One region of the Comamonas sp. A23 genome, then DNA from elsewhere that is predicted to be linked to it. Evidence: predicted binding sites of a transcription regulator. Region 1 holds the regulator's gene; the other holds the start of a gene.
The links. Region 1 encodes NrdR, which represses ribonucleotide reductase genes. Its sites were predicted from a motif close to CACNANATNTNGTG; they were not measured.
Positions count from the first base shown of each region.

Region 2: the regulator NrdR is predicted to act here: its motif matches at 2,662-2,675, upstream of EIC84_RS10640 (ribonucleoside-diphosphate reductase subunit alpha).

Region 1 is NZ_RSDT01000005.1:130,526-136,662, reverse strand. Features, by position in the region: gene EIC84_RS13600 (DUF748 domain-containing protein) at 1-37, opposite strand, end outside; gene EIC84_RS13595 (lytic transglycosylase domain-containing protein) at 907-1,740, shown strand; ZMP/ZTP riboswitch at 1,856-2,010, shown strand; gene glyA (serine hydroxymethyltransferase) at 2,046-3,293, shown strand; gene nrdR (transcriptional regulator NrdR) at 3,315-3,791, shown strand; gene EIC84_RS13580 (bifunctional UDP-sugar hydrolase/5'-nucleotidase) at 3,937-5,772, opposite strand; gene aroC (chorismate synthase) at 5,823-6,137, opposite strand, start outside.
Region 2 is NZ_RSDT01000003.1:515,109-521,245, forward strand. Features, by position in the region: gene EIC84_RS10640 (ribonucleoside-diphosphate reductase subunit alpha) at 1-2,538, opposite strand, end outside; gene ampD (1,6-anhydro-N-acetylmuramyl-L-alanine amidase AmpD) at 3,044-3,673, opposite strand; gene EIC84_RS10650 (sigma-54 dependent transcriptional regulator) at 3,666-5,132, opposite strand; gene EIC84_RS10655 (PAS domain-containing sensor histidine kinase) at 5,180-6,137, opposite strand, start outside.

The sequences.
Region 1 (6,137 bases):
GCCGACGAAGCCAGCGATTCGATGTGAGCAAGGACATGGGCAATTGTTATTGATGCAGAGATTGAAAGCCTTCCAAGACTCTCAGGGGCGGGACCCGCCGCGCGCCCGGAACACCACTGTACCTTGACGCACCCTGGTGTATCTAGATTGCGCTCTATATATAGATAGAGGCAAGAGGCGTTTCCAGGGAGAAGTTTGCGCCATAGGAATGCCGACCAGAGGCAGATGCGCGCGAAAAATGCAAACAATGCGCTACAGGAAAAAGACAACGCTGGAAATGACAAAGCCCGGAAGTGGCGAAACCGACTTCCGGGCTTTACGGCCGGTACCAGACCGGGCCGTTTTTCGCGGATCAAGGAGGGTGTGGTCCTTGCCGCTGGAAGCAACGATTGCTCCCTTTTGTGCCTCAAGCGAAGATAAAGAGCAAGTGCCAACAACCCATGGAATCAAAGGCCTCGGCGGAGTTTGCTTTTCCTTTCCTTTGGCAAGCACCTGCAACGTGCAGGCAGATTCACTATATCTGTGCTCGCGTAGGGCTACCAGGCTTTTTGCACTTTATTTCGCCTTGATGACAAATAAAACGATGTGAGCGTATACACCTCTTGAATCCGTGATTTTTTGCTGTAATTTTTTGAGCAAGCTGTACATTCATACAGTTTTTATATAATTTTAAAATCTAAAAAGTATTTTTGTTAGTGTTGACTGAATATTTAGAGCGCTTCTAGAATCCGCCAGCGCTCGAAATGAGCGTTTTTTGTTTCCGCTGCCTCACGACTGAGCAGACCGATCGGCGCCCCAAGGGGCGCTTTTAATCGGCCCGCAGCAAACCTCATCGGCCAGTTGTCCTGGTTGCACTGCGAGATTGATCCGGTGCGACCTCGGGCGATAGCCAAGAAAGGACAAGCTATGCCAGCGTCAGGAAAATTAATCGCCTCTGCGCGAACGTTGGGCCATAAGACGGCCCACGGTTTTCTTGCTCTTACTCACAACGGTTTCGCCCTGCTGGGCTTGGCCGTGGCCATTTCGGCCCTGATTCTGATCTCTCGTCCGGACCTGCGTCTGGCCGGTGCAACCGAGCTGCGCGAGTGGCTCGACACACGCCTGCCCGCCAGCACCGTGGTGGCTGCCGCCGAAGTGGAGGAAGCCCCTGCTTCCGCCAACATCGTCGTCGCCAGCGACCGCGCCACGGCCGTCAACCCCAAAAACCTGCCCAAGGAGCAGGCGGCTGTGGCCTACTGGCTCAGCAAAAAATACCGGGTGGCGCCCGAGCCGATTGCAGCCCTGGTCAGCGAAGCCTATGTCCAGGGCAAAGCCAACAAGCTGGATCCGACGCTGATTCTGGCCATCATGGCCATTGAATCGAGCTTCAACCCGTTTGCCCAAAGTTCGGTCGGTGCCCAGGGCCTGATGCAGGTGATGACTTCCGTGCACACCGACAAGTACGAAAGCTTTGGCGGCCAGCACGCGGCCTTCGACCCCGTGACCAATCTCAAGGTCGGCGTCAAGGTGCTCAAGGAATGCATTGCCCGCGCCGGCTCCATCGAGGGTGGCCTGCGCTACTACGTGGGTGCAGCCAATCTTCCTTCGGACGGCGGCTATGCTGCCAAGGTGCTTGCCGAACACCAGCGCCTGCGCCAGGGCGTGGGCCTGCAGGCCAGCCCGCTGATGACGGCCAAGTCCGACGAAGCCACCAAGGTCTCTCACGCTCAGCAAGTGGCACTGGCCAACTCCAACCTCTAAGCGACAGACCCCTGCATTTCTCAAGCTGGCTCCGGCCAGCTTTTTTTATGCCCCGGCCAGGTCCTGCGGGAAAAACGGGCATAGGTTCTTCAGCCATGCCAGCTCAGCTACACTAGCGGGTGTACGCAACTGGCGATAGGCGCAGAATTTTCTGCCGCTGACGTGGAATCCGGCAGACTGCAAGGTCTGTGAACCACCGGGGAGCGTACCGCCCAGAGCCGCAGCGACTGCAGCCTGCAAGCGTTTCAGCCGTTCGCCTGGGCAGCCCTTGGCCTCAAGGGAATTTCTAAGTTCACAGGACTGCCATGTTTCAACGCACCGATACCGTCGCGAAAGTCGACCCCGAACTGTTTGCAGCTATTGAAGCTGAAAACCATCGCCAGCAAGAGCACATCGAGCTGATTGCCAGCGAGAACTACTGCTCGCCCGCCGTGATGGAAGCCCAGGGCTCCCAGCTGACCAACAAGTACGCCGAAGGCTACCCCGGCAAGCGCTACTACGGTGGCTGCGAGCATGTGGACGTGGTCGAACAGTTGGCCATTGACCGCATCAAGCAGATCTTTGGCGCCGAAGCCGCCAATGTGCAACCCAATTCCGGCTCTCAGGCCAACCAGGCTGTGCTGATGGCTTTCGCCAAGCCAGGCGACACCATTCTGGGCATGAGCCTGGCCGAAGGCGGTCACCTGACCCACGGCATGGCGCTGAACATGTCCGGCAAATGGTTCAAGGCCGTCTCCTACGGTCTGAATGCCGACGAAGCCATCGACTACGACAAGCTCGAAGAGCTGGCCCGCGAGCACAAGCCCCGCATCATCGTGGCTGGTGCTTCCGCCTATGCCCTGCGCATCGACTTCGAGCGCTTCGCAAGAATAGCCAAGGAAGTCGGCGCCATCTTCTGGGTGGACATGGCCCACTATGCCGGCCTGATCGCCGCAGGCGTGTACCCCAACCCCGTGCCCCACGCCGACGTGGTCACCACCACAACCCACAAGAGCCTGCGCGGCCCTCGTGGCGGCGTGATCCTGATGAAGGCCGAGCACGAGAAGGCCATCAACAGCGCCATCTTCCCCGGCCTGCAAGGCGGCCCCCTGATGCATGTCATCGCAGGCAAGGCCGTGGCCTTCAAGGAAGCCCTGACTCCCGAGTTCAAGGCCTACCAGGAACAGGTCGTGAACAACGCCAAGGTGTTTGCCGAAACGCTGACCGAGCGCGGTCTGCGCATCGTCTCCGGCCGCACCGAAAGCCACGTGATGCTGGTGGACCTGCGCGCCAAGGGCATTACCGGCAAGGCTGCCGAAGCGGCCCTGGGTCTGGCTCACATCACCGTGAACAAGAACGCCATCCCCAACGACCCCGAGAAGCCTTTCGTGACCAGCGGCATCCGTATCGGCACGCCCGCCATGACCACCCGTGGTTTCGGCGAGGAAGAAGCCCGCATCACTGCCAATCTGGTGGCTGACGTGCTGGACAAGCCCGAAGACGAAGCCAATCTGGCCGCCGTGCGCGCCAAGGTGGCCGCGCTGACCGCCAAGTTCCCTGTCTACAGCAAGTAATTCCTGCTGCGCTGAGCTGTCATGAAGTGCCCCTTCTGCAACCATCCGGACACGCAAGTGGTTGAAACCCGCGAGTCCGAGGACGGGGGCTTCATTCGCCGCCGCCGCCGCTGCGGCGGCTGCGACAAGCGCTTCACGACCTACGAGCGCCCCGAGGTCAGCTTTCCGACCGTGGTCAAGAGAGACGGCCGCCGTATCGAATACGAGCGCGCCAAGCTGCAAGGCTCTTTTCAGATCGCGCTGCGCAAGCGCCCCGTGAGCACCGAACTCATAGATGCCGCCATAGAGCGCATCGAGGACAGGTTGCTCAATCTGGGCCAGCGTGAAATCGATTCCAGCCGCCTCGGCGAGCTGGTGATGGATGAACTCAAGGGCCTGGACAAGGTCGGCTATATCCGCTTTGCCAGCGTCTACCGCAGCTTCGAGGATGTGGACGACTTCAAGAACATCATGGATGAGGTTCGCAGCCCCAAGGCCAAGGCCGCCAAAAAGCCCTAGGCCTGGCCCTGACCGCCATGCCATGCCAAAAGCCACCCTCGGGTGGCTTTTGTTTTGCGCGATTGACGGCAAGCATTTGCTATGAAATCATGAGCTTCATGCGCATTATTTCAAAGGGAATCAAATAGATATCTATCTTGTTTCCTTAATGAACGCGCGTAATACGCTCCTTTAAAGGTAGCGCCATCGGCCCGCTGCGGCTTTGTTCGCGTACATGCTCGGCCAGGGCATCCAGATCCGGCATGCCACCCACCACGTCGATGCCTTGCGTGAAGATACTGAAGTTGTCGCCGCCGCTGCCCAGATAGCTTTGCAGTCCCACGCGGTAGCGCTGTGACATCTCGAGCAATCGACCGTTGAGGCGCAGCTCGCTCACGCGCCGACCCGCGGGCTGGCTGCGGTCAAAGCGGTAGCTGAAGCCCTCGGACACCTGCAGAATGCGCGGCGCATTCACGGTGTTGCTGCCGCTGTCGAACTGCTGCTCCAGCGCCTGGCGAATCTGCTCGCCCGTCAGGCCCATCACCATCAGCGTATTGCCGAACGGCTGAACGCTGAACAACTGTCCATAGTTCACGCTGCCGTCAGCCGCAGGCAGCAGGTCGGCGCGCACACCGCCGGGGTTCACAAAGGCCAGTTGTGCCCCACCCGCTGAGGCATCGCGCGTGGCCGCGAGTATGGCGTCGGCCACGATGCGCCCCATCACGCTTTCGCCATTGGCTTGCGTCATGCGGCTGACAGGTCCGGCCAGCCGCCCTGCAACGGCCTCGGCCAGCGGCCGGGCCGCAGCCTTGTAACGAGCAACCAGCGCCGCCACTTCGGCATCGGCATCAAAGACTACAAACTCGGGCTGCAAGCTCACCATGCCGCCAACGCTGCGATAGCCCTCGCCCTGCACGATGGTCTGGTGCGCGGATTTGCGGATCACGTGACGTGCGCGCGCATCCACCGTGAGCCGGATTTCGGTCAGCAGCGTGCCGTACTGGCCGGCGCTGGTCAGCAAAAAGGGCTTGCGGGGATTCACCCTGGCGTAATCGCAGATATAGGAGCGATGGGTGTGACCGGAAATCACCACATCGACCTCGCTGGAGAGCTGCTCCAGAATCGGCACGATGGCACCGGACAGACCTTGGCAGCTATCGTCCTGCAGGCCCGAAGTGGTGGCCCCGCCCTCATGGATCAGCAGCACGATCACATCGGCGCCCTGCGCACGCAGCTGTGGAATCAGCGCATTGGCCGTCTGTGCCTCGTCGGCAAACCTCAGCCCCCTGACCCCACTGGGCCGCACCATATGCGGCGTGTTCCTGAGCGTCATGCCGATGAAGCCCACGCCTATGCGCAGACCGTCTTGCTCGAAGAACTTCACCCCGGTCGCCGGAAACAGCGACCGGCCGTCGCCGCGCAGCGTATTGGCCGCGAGAAACGGGAACTGCGCACCCCTGAAAGGCTGGTTGATCTGACATGGCTGCTTGCTGGTGAACTTCTCGCAGCCCCCATGCTGCATGCGCAGCAGCTCGGCCACGCCCTGGTCGTATTCGTGATTGCCGGTGGCCGCGAAGTCCACCCTCATGAGGTTGAGCACCTCTATCGTCGGCTCATCGAGAAACAGCGCAGAGACCATGGGCGAGGCCCCGATCATGTCCCCGGCCGTGACCAGCGCCACATGGCGGCTGGCCTGGCGGCGCTGGGCGATGGCCCGGGCCATGTAGGCAACGCCACCAGCGGGCACGGCAATGTTCTGTCCCTGCGCGTTCTGGGCCGTCACGGCCAGTCCGGGCGGCTCCAGATGGCCGTGCAGGTCATTGAAGCCCAGCACGGTGATCTCCATGCTGGCAGGCCTGAGCGCACCGCCACCGCAAGCACTCAAAACCAGCACGAACAGCCCAGCGCACATGGGGCGGAAGGCATTGCGAAAAGCACAACGCCAGCCTGGCGACAGGGCGCGAGACTGGCGTTGATCCGGTTTTTTGTCAGTTGCAACCATCAGACTCTCCTGAGTCAGAGGTTTTAACGCACAAAAAGGTCTAGGTGATGTCAGCTGGCCGAGGCAGGAATCGGAGCCAGGCCGGAATCCACATCGGCATTCTGCGCGCGGTGGCGCAGCGCATGGTCCATCACCACCAGCGCCAGCAGCGCCTCGGCAATCGGCGCGGCGCGGATGCCCACGCAGGGGTCGTGGCGCCCCTTGGTGATGACTTCGGTGCTCTGGCCGTGCACGTCTATGGACTCACGCGGCGTGATGATGGAGCTGGTGGGCTTGATGCCGATACGCACTTCCAGATCCTGGCCGGTGCTGATGCCGCCCACGATGCCGCCCGCGTTATTGCTGCGGAAACCCTCGGGGCTCAG
Region 2 (6,137 bases), on a different contig from region 1:
GACTTCGAACGCGGTGGCGTAGAGGTTCTTGATCTCTTGCGGCACGCGGTCGATGGCGCGCAGCGAGCCGTCGAAATGCTTGAGGTCCATGACCATCACGTCGTCCCACAGGCCCAGGCGCTTGAGGTCGCGCACCAGGTACTGGTTGATGACGGTGAATTCGCCAGACAGATTGGACTTCACGGACAGGTTGCCGAACGAAGGCTCGATCGAGGCATCCACACCCACGATGTTGGAGATGGTGGCTGTGGGCGCAATGGCCACGCAGTTGGAGTTGCGCATGCCGTCCTGGGCGATCTTGGCGCGCAGTGCATCCCAGTCCAGCTTGGCGGAGCGATCCACTTCCACATAGCCGCCGCGGGCCTTTTCCAGCAGCTTCAGGGTGTCGGGGGGCAGGATGCCCTGATCCCACAGCGAGCCCTTGAAGGTGGAGTAGGTGCCGCGTTCCTTGGACAGCTCGGTCGACGCCCAGTAAGCGTAGTAGCAGATGGCTTCCATGGCCTCGTCGGCGAACTCGACGGCGCCCTGGCTGGCGTAGGCGGTGCGCATTTCATACAGCGCGTCCTGGAAGCCCATCAGGCCCATGCCCACGGGGCGGTGGCGCAGATTGGAGTCCTTGGCCTTTTGCACGGCGTAGTAGTTGATGTCGATCACGTTGTCCAGCATGCGCATGGCCGTGTTCACGGTCTTGCGCAGCTTGTCGTGGTCGATCTTGCCGTCCTTGATGTGCTGGACCAGGTTCACGGAACCCAGGTTGCAGACCGCAGTTTCGGTGTCGCTGGTGTTGAGCGTGATCTCGGTGCACAGATTGGACGAGTGCACCACACCCACGTGCTGCTGGGGCGAGCGGATGTTGCAGGGGTCCTTGAAGGTGATCCAGGGATGGCCGGTCTCGAACAGCATCGAGAGCATCTTGCGCCACAGATCCACGGCAGGCACGCGTTTGAACAGCTTGAGTTCGCCGCTGTCGGTCTTGGCTTCATAGGCGGTGTAGGCCTTCTCGAAGGCTTCGCCGTACAGATCGTGCAGATCGGGAGCGTCGGCGGGCGAGAACAGGGTCCACTGGCCTTTTTCCATCACGCGCTTCATGAACAGGTCGGGAATCCAGTTCGCCGTGTTCATGTCGTGGGTGCGGCGGCGGTCGTCGCCGGTGTTCTTGCGCAGCTCCAGGAACTCTTCGATGTCCAGGTGCCAGGATTCCAGATAGGTGCAGACCGCACCCTTGCGCTTGCCGCCCTGGTTCACGGCCACGGCCGTGTCGTTGACCACCTTGAGGAAGGGAACCACGCCTTGCGATTCGCCGTTGGTGCCCTTGATGCGCGAGCCCAGGGCACGCACACGGGTCCAGTCATTGCCCAGGCCGCCGGCAAACTTGGACAGCAGGGCGTTTTCCTTGATGGATTCGTAGATGCCGTCCAGGTCGTCGGGCACGGTGGTCAGGTAGCAGGACGACAGCTGCGAGCGCAGCGTGCCGCTGTTGAACAGCGTCGGGGTGGACGACATGAAGTCGAAGGACGACAGCAGCTCGTAGAACTCGATGGCACGGGCGTTGCGGTCGGGCTCGTTCAGCGCCAGGCCCATGGCCACGCGCATGAAGAAGGACTGGGGCAGCTCGATGCGGGTCTTGCGCACGTGCAGGAAGTAGCGGTCGTACAGGGTCTGCAGACCCAGGTAGTCGAACTGCTCGTCGCGCTCGGCCTTCAGAGCCTTGGCCAGACGGGGCAGGTCGTAGTTCAGCAGCTCGGGGTTGAGCAGCTCGTTGTCCACGCCCTTTTGCACAAAGCCGGGGAAGTAGTCGGCATAGGCCGTCTGCATTTCTGCGGGCTGCACGTCGCGGCCCATGACTTCGCGCACGATGGTGTGCAGCAGCAGGCGGGCGGTGACGTAGGTGTAGTCGGGGTCTTTTTCGATCAGCGTACGGGCGGCCAGGATGGACGCCTTGTAGACCTCGGCCAGAGGCACGCCGTCGTACAGATTGCGCAGGGTCTCGGCCACGATGGGCGCGGACTGGATGTCGGCATTCAGATTGCGGCAGGAAGCGACGATCAGAGCCTCCAGGCGTTCCTGGTCCAGGGGCACGCGCTGGCCGTTGTCGGTCACATGCAGCACGGGCTTGGCGGCGGCAGCGGCGGCCACTTCGGCGGCCTTCTTCTGCTCGGCACGTTCCTGGTTGCGGCGCTCGCGGTACAGCACATAGGCACGGGCCACGTCCTGGTGACCGGCGCGCATCAGGCCCAGCTCGACCTGGTCCTGCACATCTTCGATATGGAAGGTGCCGCCATCGGGGCGCGAGCGCACCAGTGCGCGCACCACGCCTTCGGTCAGTTCGTTGACGGTGTCGCGCACGCTGGCAGATGCCGCGCCCTGTGCGCCGCGCACAGCCAGGAAAGCCTTGGTCAGGGCCACGGCAATCTTCTGGGGCGCGAAAGCCACCACATCGCCGCTGCGGCGGATGATCTGATAGCTGTCATTGGGGGAGGAAGAATTGGCTGCACCGGCAGGTGCGGCAGAAGGCAGTGAGTTCAACGCTTCTTGCATAAGTTCCTCTGAGTCAGTATGTGGATAGGCAGACAAAGGCCTGCACTGTGGGCAGGCCATCAAAAACACGATTCGGCGCCTCGGTTTACACATGGTTTGCACAGGGTGTGCACAACTTGTAAACACTAGATATGGGGTCTGAGGCTCTTCAAAACACTACCGGTAGTGTATCGCGCTTAAATCCGAGCGACCTGATGAAACTACTGAATCTGGCATTTCGAGCGCCGCTTGACAGCCGCAAAAATGACTTCATCCCGCATGAATAAAGGCCTGCGGCGCGGTTGCGCGCGGCGGCAGATCGGGCCGGAAATATGTAAAAAATTTGCGTGTTTGATGCAGGCGACAGTTGTTGCGCGCGCGCCATTGACATGCCGTTTCGAAGCCCCGAAACAATGGATGCTTGGGATTCTCAAAATGAGGAGCGCATAGCGCTTGCTAGTAAAAGATTTCAGCTGCGAATATGTATGAAATCGAGTACTGAAAGGCGGTAGGTGCTATGAAGATTTCAGGCTGCGCCTGAGGCTGCAGCACTGGGAGGGAATTCCCAGCTTCGGGTGCTATCTGCGCTGGCCAGCTGCTGCTGCAGCCGCTGCCAGTCGAAACCGGGTCCGGGATCCTGCTTGCGTCCGGGTGCGATGTGCTCGTGCCCGGCAATGTAGCGCACCGGATAGTGCGCCGCGATGGCCATGCAAAGCTGCTGCAGGGCCTGGTACTGCGGAGCTTCAAAGCTCAGTCCTTCCAGGCCTTCGAGTTCGATGCCGATGGAGTCGTCGTTGCAGCGCTCGCGCCCGCGCCACTGGCTCACGCCGGCATGCCATGCGCGGTCGTCGCAACTGACGAACTGCCAGATCTCGCCCTGGCGCGTGATAAAGAAATGCGACGAGACTTCGAGGCCGCGAATGCCCTGGTAATAGGGGTGGGCGTCCCAGTCCAGCTGATTGGTGAATAGTTGCTGCACCGCGCCTGTGCCGTACTGGCCCGGAGGCAGGCTGATGGAGTGGATGACGACGAGATCGATCTGCGCATCCGCGGGGCGAGGGCCGAAATTGGGAGATCTCAGCTGACGCGCCGCACCATACCAGCCGGCCTGCCAGGGCTGGGCCAGGGAGGAGGAAAGAGGCGTGGAATCAGACATTGTCGCTCTGGTGTTTGCTGCCTTCGGCCGGCAGGTCTATGCCCAGACGGTCGATGCGGTAGCGAATCTGGCGCAGGCTGATGCCCAGTCTGGCCGCCGTGGCTGTGCGGTTGAAGCCGTTGTCCTGCAGGGCTCTGACCAGGATGCTGCGCTCCTGCTCATCAAGCCAGCCTTGCAGATCCTCCGGCAGCGTGGCCGGACTGCCTGCGTGCTGAGCTTGCGGCGGCGGTGCGCTCGATGCCCAAGCGCCCGAGGAAGCCGCTGCCGCCACACCAGCGCACTCGGCCGGCACGCCGGATTCGGGCAGACGTAGCGGGCCTTCCTCGCCCAGTGCAATGGCGCGGTGCAGCACGTTCTCCAGCTCGCGCACATTGCCAGGCAGCGGAAGCCGGGCTATCTGGCTCAGGCTGATGTCGTCCAGCTCCGGCGTAGCCAGTCCGGACTCGCGGGCCAGCTTTTGCAGCAAAGCCTGGCATAGCTGGTCCAGGTCTTCACGGCGCTCGCGCAGCGCGGGCAGCTCGATTTCGATGACATTGAGGCGGTAGAACAGGTCCTGGCGGAAATTGCCTGCCTGCACTTCCGCTACCAGATCGCGGTGGGTGGCGCTGACGATGCGCACATCGACGGCTTCTTCCTGGGTGCTGCCCAGCGGACGAATCTTGCGCTCCTGAATGGCGCGCAGCAGCTTGGCCTGCATGGCCAGGGGCAGGTCGCCGATTTCATCGAGAAACAAGGTGCCGCCTTGCGCGGCCTGGAAGTAGCCGGGCCTGTCCTGCGTGGCACCGGTGTAGGAGCCCTTGCGGGCACCGAAGAACTCGGCTTCGAGCAGGCTTTCCGGGATGGCGCCGCAGTTGACTGCGACCATGGGCCCGCCGGCCCGCTGGCTGCAGCCGTGCAGGGCGCGTGCCACCAGTTCCTTGCCCGTGCCGGATTCACCGTGGATCAGCACGGGAGCCATGCCTTTGGCGACCTTGGCAATGCGCTGCTTGACCAGTTGCATGGCCTGAGATTTGCCAACCAGAGCCTCCAGGGCGCCAGCTGGCGTTCCCGCACCAGTGCCACTGGCGGCCGAGCTGTCGCTGGCCTGCGGGTTGCCGGGCTTGGGCACTGCGCCAATGCCTTGCACGGCCGAAGCCACGACCTGACGGAACTGGCGCAGGTCCACGGGCTTGGTCAGATAGTCGAACGCGCCCGCGCGCAGGGCCTCGACGGCGTTTTCGGCAGAGCCGTAGGCCGTCATGACGATGCAGCGCTCGCTGCGCGACTGATCGCGCAGCTGCAGCAGCAGCTCCATGCCGATCCCGTCGGGCAGGCGCATATCGGTAATCAAGACATCGAAATTGCGGCCTTGCAACTGAGTCATGCCTTCCTGGACCGAGCCCGCGGTTTCCACGCGGTAGCCTTCCCGCAACAAGGTCAGCTCGTAGAGCGTGCGCAGATCCGGTTCATCATCGACCACGAGAATGCTGGCCGCTGCGGATGAGTGAGGCGATGATGTCACTGGGCTTACACCATGATCGAGTCAAACAGGGAGTGGCTCGCGAGGGATGAAGGGCCGCTGCGCAGAGTCACGATAAAGGCATTGCCGTTCACCTCGCCTTGCGGTGTGCTGCGAGCCAGGCGTTGATAGCTGATGGAGGCATCGTAGCGCTGGCACAGCTCGCGGCATATATAGAGTCCGAGGCCGCTGGAGCGGCTTTGAGAGGAGAAGAACGGCTCGAACAGATGGCGCTCGACGCTGGACTCCAGCGGCGCGCCATCACTCCAGACCATGAACCAGCAGGTGTCGTCCTGCGGTGCGAGACCCTGGATCTGACCGTTCAAGGGCCCGTGGCCGCTGATCAACTGCAGGCCCGCTTCATTGCCGGCATGGCTGCGGTGGCGCTGGGCATTGTCCAGCAAGTTGATCAGCACGCGGCGCAGATGCTCTTCATCAAACAGGATATGGCGGGCCGTTGCATTGAGCCGCAGCAGAAGCTGGCGCGGCGGAGCGGCCTGTGTGCGCCATTCATGGCTGATTTGGGCCAGCAGGGTGTCCAGCGGCAGCGACTGGCCCTGATGGGTTTCTGCGCCCTGTTGCACGCGCGCCAGGTTGAGGATTTCTTCGGCGATGCGGGCCAGTCGGTCGGCGTTTTGCCCCACGATCCGGCATAGCTGTTGGGGACCGGGCTGGCTCGCCAGGTCTTCAGCCAGCAGCGCATTGGCCTGGGTGATGGCGGCCAGCGGGTTGCGTATTTCGTGGGCCACGGCAGCCGACATACGGCCCATGGAAGCCAGCTTTTCAGTGCGCAGCTGCGCTTCCATTTCGCGCAGGTCGTGAAGAAACATGACGCAAAGCGAATGGCTGGCTTGCGCCTGCGGACCCTCGTCCAGATAGGGCGCCGAAACTTCGGTGATGCGTGTGCGCACATGCATGCCCGTGGCGCCGTGTCGTTCATGAGCCTGCAGGTGAATCGTGGCGGAC